DNA from 2 places in the Streptomyces malaysiensis subsp. malaysiensis genome. Region 2 is predicted to be linked to the other one. Evidence: riboswitches for the same ligand, from Rfam matches in the RefSeq annotation. Region 2 holds a riboswitch; the other holds the start of a gene.
What was found. A riboswitch is a leader RNA that binds a small molecule or an ion and turns the genes downstream of it on or off. The one in region 2 is predicted to bind thiamine pyrophosphate.

Region 1: it holds a riboswitch for thiamine pyrophosphate, as region 2 does, so the genes downstream of both, thiO (glycine oxidase ThiO) here and AB0E24_RS43035 (thiamine ABC transporter substrate-binding protein) in region 2, are expected to answer to the same signal.

What each region holds. Positions count from the first base shown of each region.
Region 1 covers NZ_JBEZNG010000008.1:126,597-131,003, forward strand. Annotated here, with positions in the region: gene AB0E24_RS18375 (thiazole synthase) at 1-300, opposite strand, end outside; gene thiS (sulfur carrier protein ThiS) at 483-683, opposite strand; gene thiO (glycine oxidase ThiO) at 680-1,867, opposite strand; TPP riboswitch at 1,934-2,047, opposite strand; gene AB0E24_RS18390 (NAD(P)/FAD-dependent oxidoreductase) at 2,575-3,756, shown strand; gene AB0E24_RS18395 (Rv2175c family DNA-binding protein) at 3,870-4,235, shown strand.
Region 2 covers NZ_JBEZNG010000044.1:42,479-46,885, forward strand. Annotated here, with positions in the region: gene AB0E24_RS43030 (ABC transporter permease) at 1-1,512, opposite strand, end outside; gene AB0E24_RS43035 (thiamine ABC transporter substrate-binding protein) at 1,617-2,690, opposite strand; TPP riboswitch at 2,686-2,790, opposite strand; gene rlmN (dual-specificity RNA methyltransferase RlmN) at 2,864-3,970, opposite strand; gene AB0E24_RS43045 (phosphatidate cytidylyltransferase) at 4,043-4,407, opposite strand, start outside.

The DNA.
Region 1 (4,407 bases), on a different contig from region 2:
CGCGTCCAGCAGCTCGATCGGATCGGGGAGCAGGGTGCGCTCGTCGGCGACCACCTCCAGCTTGATCCAGTCCGTGCCCAGGGCCTCCCGGGCGAGCCGGGCGGTGAGCACGGCCTCACCCGCGGTGAAACACCCGGCGGTATTGGGCAGCGGGCGGATGCCGTGGCGGCCGAGCACGGAGAGCACCGACCCCTGCACGGTGGGGTCGAGCCGCCGCATCGCGACGGTCGTCAGCTCGGTGCCGGAGGCCAGCAGCGAGCGCTCCAGGATCTCCAGGCTGGGCGCGCCGCCCGTGCCCATGATCAGACGGGAGCCGAAGTCGGTCCCGGCGATGGTGAACGGGTCGGGCGCGGTGAGGGACGCGAGGCGCGGGGTGGCGGGGGCGCTGGTGACGGCCGGGGCGCTGGTGACGGTCGTGGCGTCTGCGCTGGTCGTGGCGTCTGCGCTGGTCGTGCTGGTCGTGGTGGGAGCCATGGGTGGGATCAGCCTCCTTGGACCGCGGTGAGGACCTCGACGCGATCACCGTCGCCGAGCGGGGTCGCGGACCACTGGGTGCGCGGGACGACCGTCTCGTTGACGGCGGCGGCGACGCCCGAGGGCGCCTGGGTGAGGGTCGCGACAAGCCGGTCGAGGGTGGTGCCGTCGGGGATCTCGCGGGGTTCGCCGTTGACGGAGACGGTCATGTCTGCTGCTCCTGTGCTGGGGAGGGCGCGGCGGCGGGGACGGCGGAGACGGTCGGGGCCGCTCCGGTGCCCGAGGGGGCCGTAAAGCGCCGCGGGGTGAACGGCCGGGCCTCCGGCGGGAGTTCTCCGCTGGTCAGCGCCTCGGCCATGACATCGCCTGTGATCGGGGTGAGCAGGACGCCGTTGCGGAAGTGGCCGGTGGCCAGCAGCAGACCCGGCAGCGCGGTCGGGCCGAGCATCGGGGCGTTGTCGGGGGAGCCGGGGCGCAGCCCGGCACACGTCTCCACCAGCGGCAGTTCGGTGATGCCGGGAACCACCTCATGGGCGTCGCGGAGCAGTTCGTACACCCCACCCGCGGTGACGGTGGTGTCCCAGCCCAGCTCCTCGCTGGTCGCGCCGATGACCAACTCGCCGTTCTCGCGCGGCACCAGGTAGACCGGCCCGCCGCGCACCACGGCCCGTACGGTCCGGGACAGGAACGGCGCGTACCGCTCGGGCACCGACAGCCGCATCACCTGTCCCTTGACGGGCCGTACGGGCGGCAGGACGTCATCGGGGACGCCCGCGAGCCGTCCGCTGAGGCTGCCGGCGGCCAGCACGGTCCGCTCGGCGGCCAGCCGTACGCCCCCGGTCAGCTCGACCCCGGTGGCGCGGTCGCCGTCCACCAGCAGCCGCTCCACACGGGCGCGGTGGAAGGCGACCCCGGCCCGCTCACACGCCGTGAGCAGCGCCGCCGTCAGCCGCCGCGGGTCCACCTGGTGGTCGCCCGCGACCCGCAACCCGCCGTGCACACCCGGCGCCAGCATCGGCTCCAGACGGCGGCATTCACGCCCCGTCAGCCACTCGGACTCCAGCCCGAGCCCCTGCTGGAACGTGTGGAGCTCACGCAGATGGGCGCGGTCGTCGGCGTCGAACGCCACGGCGAGCGTGCCGCACGCGCGGTAGCCCACGTCCTGGCCGCTCGCCTCCTCCAACTCGGCCACGAAGTCCGGATAGCGGCGCGCCGAGGCCATGTTGAGACCGAGCAGGGTCTGCTCGCCGTAGTGGAGCTCGGTGACGGCCGCCAGCATCCCGGCCGCGACCCAGGCGGCCCCACCGCCGGGCTCCGGATCGGCGAGCGCGATCCGCACCCCCCGCTGAGCCGCCCGCCAGGCGGTGACCAGCCCGACAATGCCGCCCCCGATGACGAGGGCGTCGTAGCGCCCGTTGTGGCCTGATGTGTGTGGCTCGTCGTCGTGATCTGGTGCGTGCGTGGACACGCTGCCCCTCCCTTCGCCGGCATGACCCGGATCAGGTTCGTACGGTCGGAGGCCGTTCCAGCCTCCCTCTCAGCCCGGTACGTCCGGGCTCCCGCGAGTGCTCTGTCCCGCCACCCTAGTACGAGGCCCGAATCGTCCGAAAGAGCAGCCGACCCCAACCCCTAGCCTCGCCCCCCTCCGCCGTCTGAGGAACGGGGTCGGGGCGGAGCCCCGTGTTCCAGCTCCTTCGGCGTTTGGGGGCGGGGCCGGGGGCGGAGCCTTGTGTTCCAGCTCCTTCGGCGTTTGGGGGGCGCGGCCGGGGGCGGAGCCTTGTGTTCCAGCCTCTCCGGCGCTTGAGGAGCGGGGCCGGGGGCGGAGCCCCAGCGGGGTGACGGGGCGGAGCCCCGTCTTTCGGGAAGGGGCGGGGTGGGGGACTCACCGCCGAAGGCGCCCACGCCCCGCACCCAGCCCCAGGGCGGAACCCCACCCACCCCCCACCACCACCCGCCGCTCCCCTTCTGTGCCCGAGATCTCGCCCCGCCCTCTCCGGCCCACCCCACCAGCCGCAATACAGTGATCGTGTGAGCGATGAGACGACGACGAAGCCGTCTTCGAACGGCGGCGAACAGCGGGTGGTGATCGTCGGAGCGGGAATGGCGGGGGTGCAGACCGCCGTCGCGCTGCGCGAACAGGGCTGGACCGACGAGATCGTCCTGCTGGGCGCGGAGGTCCACCAGCCCTACGACCGGCCGCCGCTGTCCAAGGCCGTACTGCTCGGCAAGGCCGAGGGATCGACGCTCGACGTGGACTTCGCCGGGCTCGGCATCGGGCTGCGGCTCGGCGTCGAGGTCACCGGCCTGCGCACGGACAAGCGCCTCGTGGAGACCGCGACCGGGCAGCTCCCGTACGACGTCCTGGTGCTCGCCACCGGCGCCGAGCCGATCCCGCTGCCGGGCAGCGAGGGCGTGCCCGGCGTCCATCTGCTGCGCACCCTGGACGATGCCACGCGGCTGCGCCCGGTGCTCGCCCGGCAGCGCGAGATCGCGGTCGTCGGGGCGGGCTGGATCGGCGCGGAGTTCGCCACGGCGGCGCGCGAGGCGGGCTGCGCCGTGACCGTGGTCGAGGCCGCGGACCGGCCGCTGGCGGGCGCCCTCCCGGCCGAGGTCGCGGCCCCCATGGCGGCCTGGTACGAGGACTACGGCGCCCGGCTGGTGACCGGAGCCCGGGTCGCCTCCGTGGACGAGGCCGGGCTGGTGCTCGGCGACGGCACCCGGCTGCGGGCGGGCGCGGTGGTCGTGGGGATCGGGGCCCGGCCGGCCACGGACTGGCTGGCGGGCTCGGGCGTGGAACTGTCCGGGGACCGCTCCGTCGCCGCCGACGAGCGGCTGCGCGCCTCGGCGCCGGACGTCTACGCGGTCGGCGACTGCGCCTCCTTCCCGTCCGCCCGCTACGGATCGCGGCTGCTGGTGCACCACTGGGACAACGCGCTCCAGGGCCCGCGCACCGTCGCCGCCAATGTGGTGGGGAGCCGGACGGCCGCCCACTTCCCCGGTGTCGTCTACGACCCGGTGCCGTACTTCTGGTCCGAGCAGTTCGGGCGGTTTGTGCAGTACGCCGGACACCACGCGGGCGCCGACGAACTGGTCTGGCGCGGCGATCCGGCGGGTGCCGCCTGGTCGGTGTGCTGGCTGCGCGAGGGCGCCCTGGTCGCCCTGCTGGCCGTCGGCCGTCCGCGCGATCTGGCCCAGGGGCGCAAGCTGATCGAGCGCGGCGCCCGGCTGGACCGGACGCGGGCGGAGGACCCGTCGGTGCCGCTGAAGTCGGCCGTCCTCTGACCGGCCGGGCGGCCGCCGGTCGGCCGCCGGACGGGGCGTCCGGGGCGGGGCGGGCGGCCCGCGCGCCGGGCGCCCGGCTACCCACTGTCAGTCCCAGATGGCAGGCTTGTTCCGTGACCGAGATTGACGCAAAGATCGATGCTCTCGTCCCCGCCTGGCTCACCCTCCCCGATGTCGCCGAGCGGCTAGGGGTCGAGGTGACACGCGTTCGGCAGCTGGTCAAGGAGGGCCAGCTGATCGCGGTGCGCCGTGGCGAGAACAGGGTGCTTCAGGTGCCCGAGGAGTTCATCGGTGAAGGAAGGGTCGTCAAGGGCCTCGTGGGCACCTTGACGCTTTTGAAGGACGACGGCTTCAGTGACGAAGAGATGCTGGAGTGGCTCTTCACCCCCGATCCGAGCCTGCCCGGCACCCCGGCACAGGCACTCAGCGAGAATCGCGGTACGGAAGTGAAGCGGCGCGCCCAGGCGCTCGCCGTCTGACGCCCGCTGTCCGACACCGCCGGCGCCCAGCCTTCCGCGGCGTTCCGTACGGGGCTCGTACAGCACTCGTACGGGGCTGGGACAGGGCTGGTCGTTTTCGCGTACTCGTAATTCGCTGTCGCATCCGGCGTACGGGCCGGGCTCCACTCACGGCCCGTACGCCGCCCGACCC
Region 2 (4,407 bases):
GGTGAGCTGTCCGGCCCGGCCCAGGAACCGGGCGATGGCCACCGGGAGGGTCGGATGGTCGGGGCGCGCGATGAAGACGGTCGCCCCGAACTCGCCCAGGGAGACGGCGAACGCGAAGCCCGCCGCGACCGCCACGGCCCGTCCGACCAGCGGCAGGTCCACCTCCCGCCAGACCCGCCATGGGGACGCCCCGAGCACGGCCGCCGCCTCCCGGAGCCGGTGGTCCACCGCCCGCAGCACCGGCAGCATGGTCCGTACGACGAAGGGCACGCCCACCAGGGCCTGGGCGAGCGGCACCAGAACCCAGGAGGCACGCAGATCCAGCGGAGGCTCGTCCAAGGCGATCAGGAACCCGAATCCCACGGTGACAGCCGAGGTGCCCAGCGGCAGCATCAGCAGCGCGTCGAAACCCCGTACCAGCCTGCCCGCCCTGCGGGTGAGCGCGGCGGCGGCGAGACCGCCCACGACGAGGGCGAAGACGGTGGCGACCGCCGCGTACCAAAGGGAGTTCCCGACGGCCTCCAAGGGGGCCACGAAGAAGGTGCCTCCACTGTCGGCGGCCGACCGCAGCGCCTCGTAGTAGGTGAATCCATAGCCGTCCGGTCCGTTCAGCGAGCGCTCCACCAGCACCGCGAGCGGTGTCACGATCAGCAGCGCGACCACCGCCAGCACGCCCCACAGCAGCGCCCACTGGGCGGGGCCCTTAGGGCGGCGCGCCGTGCGGCCGGGGTCGACGAGCCGCAGGGCGCTCTCCCGGCGCCTTACGGTCCACGCGTGCAGGGCCAGTACGGCCGCGACCGCGGCGAACTGAACGAGCGTGAGCACCGCGGCCGTAGGCAGGTCGAGCAGCTGCGCGGTCTCCCGGTAGATCGCCACCTCCAGCGTGGCGTAGCGGGGGCCGCCGAGGATCTGGATCACGCCGAAGGAAGTGAAGGTGAACAGAAACACCATCAGCGCGGCGGCGGCCACGGCGGGGGCCAGCGCGGGCAGCGTCACCCGGCGCCAGGCCGACAGGCGGCTCGCGCCGAGCACTCGCGCGGCCTCCTCCTGGCGCGGGTCGAGCTGGGCCCACAGTCCTCCGACGGTCCTTACGACCACCGCGTAGTTGAAGAAGACATGGGCCAGGAGGATCGCCCAGACGGAGGTGTCGAACCGCATCCCCCACAGCTCGTCCAGCACCCCGCCCCGGCCGAGCAGCGCCAGGAAGGCCGATCCGGCGACGACGGTCGGCAGCACGAACGGCACGGTCACCACGGCCCGCAGCAGTCCCTTGCCGGGGAAGTCGAAGCGCGCGAAGACATAGGCGCCGGGCAGCGCGACCGCAAGCGTCAGGGCCGTCGACGCGACCGCCTGCCAGCAGGTGAACCACAGGACGTCCAGCGTCGCCGGATCGGCCACCACCTCGCCGATCCGGCCGAACCGCCACCGCCCGCCGACGCGCAGTCCCCGGGTGACGATGGCGACCACGGGATAGGCGAAGAAGACCGCGAAGAAGGCGAGCGGCACCGCCATCAGGGCGAGCCGGAGCACGATCGCGCGACGGCCGCCGCCGTCTGCCGTACCGGCCGTACCGGCCTTACGGTGGCCGGCGGCCGCCTTACGGTTCTCGCGGGGCTCTACAGGACCAGCGAGGACCATGTCTTGACCCACGGCTCACGGTTCTTGGCGATCTTCTGCGGCGCCAGGGTGGCCGAGTCGGCGATCCTGGCCCCGTATCGGGTGAACAGCTCCGGCAGCTTGGCGTCCTCGCGCACCGGGTTGACGTACATGTTCAGCGGGACGTCCTCCTGGAACCGCTTGCTCAGCAGGAAGTCCAGCAGCGCCTTGCCGCCCTTGGTGTTCCCCGCGCCGTTCAGCAGTCCGGCGAACTCCACCTGCCGGAAGCAGGTTCCGGTCGCCACCCCGGTGGGGGCCTGGGCTAGCTTGGTCTTGGCGTCGGCCACCTCGGCGGGCGGGCTCGATGCGTAGGAGACCACGAGCGGCCGGTCGCCCTTGCCGCCCCCTGCCGAGCCGGAGAAGCGGTCGTAGTACGCCTGCTCCCAGCCGTCGACCACCTCGACGCCGTTGGCCCGCAGCTTCTTCCAGTAACCCTGCCAGCCGTCGTCGCCGTACTTCGCGGCCGTGGCAAGGAGGAAGCCGAGCCCGGGGGACGAGGTGGCCGCGTTCTCGGTGACGAGGAGATTCTTGTAGGCGGGCTTGGTCAGATCGTCCAGTGTCCGGGGCGGCGACAGCTTCTTGTCGGCGAAGTACTTACGGTCGTAATTGACGCAGATGTCGCCGAAGTCGACGGGGGTGACGCGGTGCTCGGCCCGGTCGAGCTGAAGGGCCGCCGGGACCTTGTCCAGACCCTTGGCCGTGTAGGGGCTGAACAGGTCGTTGTCGAGCGTGCGGGACAGCAGGGTGTTGTCGACGCCGAAGAACACATCCCCCTGGGGGTGGCCCTTGGAGAGGATCGCCTGGTTGACGGCGGCTCCGGCGTCGCCCCCGGCCTGCACCCGCACCTTGTAGCCGGTCTCCTTGGTGAACTCCTTGAGGACCGCCTTGGAGGCCGCGAACGAGTCGTGCGTGACCAGGGTGACCGTCTTGGAGTCCGAGCCGCTTTTGGTGTCCTCGCCGCAGCCGACGAGCGCGCTCAAGGCCAGTGAGCCGAGGACGGCGGCTGAGATGGCACGCCGAAGCTGGCTGTTCATGATGATGCTGACTCCCTACGCCGGTATGACCCGGATCAGGTCCGAGGGTCTGCGGCCGTGCCGCACTCTCAGCGCTCTGAGCGCTCCCCTGTCGGAATGTTCACTTATACGGATGTTCACTTTGCTGACGATCGCATGATGCGACGATGCTCAAGCACCGTATCAGCCGGTCCTCAGCGCTCAGAAGCCGCCAGTTGCCCGCAGGCCCCGTCGATCTCCTGACCCCGGGTGTCGCGGACGGTCACCGGCACTCCGTGGGCCTCCAGGGCCGCCACGAACGCCTTCTCGTCCTCGGGCCGGGACGCCGTCCACTTGGAACCGGGCGTCGGGTTGAGCGGGATCAGGTTCACATGCACCCGGCGGCCCTTGAGCAGCCGGCCGAGCAGATCGGCGCGCCACGCCTGGTCGTTGATGTCCCTGATGAGCGCGTACTCGATGGAGACCCGGCGGCCGGACTTCTCCGCGTACTCCCACGCGGCGTCCAGGACTTCGCGCACCTTCCAGCGGGTGTTGACGGGCACGAGGGTGTCGCGCAGCTCGTCGTCGGGCGCGTGGAGTGACACCGCGAGCCGGCATTTGAACCCCTCGTCGGCGAACCGCAGCATCGCCGGGACGAGGCCCACGGTCGAGACGGTGATGCCGCGCTGCGACAGCCCGAGCCCGTCGGGCTCGGGGTCGGTGAGCCGGCGGATGGCGCCGACGACGCGGTTGTAGTTGGCCAGCGGCTCGCCCATGCCCATGAAGACGATGTTGGACAGCCGGGCCGGCCCACCGGGGATCTCACCGTCCCGGAGGGCCCGCATCCCGTCCACGATCTGGTGCACGATCTCGGCGGTGGACAGATTGCGGTCCAGCCCCGCCTGGCCGGTGGCGCAGAACGGGCAGTTCATCCCGCAGCCCGCCTGAGAGCTGATGCACATGGTGACCCGGTCCGGGTACCGCATCAGAACCGACTCCACGAGCGTGCCGTCGAAGAGCCGCCACAGGGTCTTACGGGTGGTGTCGTCGTCACAGCTGATGTGCCGCACCACGCTCATCAGCTCCGGCAGCAGCCCGGCGGCCAGCTTCTCGCGCGCGGCGGCCGGGATGTCGCTCCACTGAGCCGGGTCGTCGACATAGCGCGCGAAGTAGTGACGCGACACCTGCCCGGCCCGGAAGGGCTTCTCCCCGAGGGCGGCGACGGCCTCCCGGCGCTCGGCGGGCGTGAGGTCGGCGAGATGCCGCGGGGGCTTCTTGGCCCCACGCGGCGCGACGAAGGTGAGTTCTCCGGGCTTAGGCATGGTTTTCCCAGTGTCGCAGACGTACGAAGGGCCCCGCGCCCGGAGTGGCGCGGGGCCCGTGGGCCGGGGGTGTCAGCCGCCGCCCACGAAGATCACCAGCAGGAGCCACACCACCGGCGCGGTGGGCAGCAGCGAGTCGAGCCGGTCCATGATGCCGCCATGGCCGGGCAGCAGCTTGCCCATGTCCTTGATGCCGAGGTCCCGTTTGATCATGGACTCGCCGAGGTCGCCCAGGGTCGCGCTGACCGCCGCGGCGAGGCCGAGCAGCAGGCCCTGCCACCAGACGCCGTCCTCGATGAGGTACTGCATGCACAGGGCGCCCGCGACCATCGCGAAGCTCACCGCGCCCAGCAGTCCCTCACGGGTCTTGCCGGGGCTGATGCGCGGTGCCAGCGGATGCTTGCCGAAGCGCCAGCCCACCGCGTACGCACCCGTGT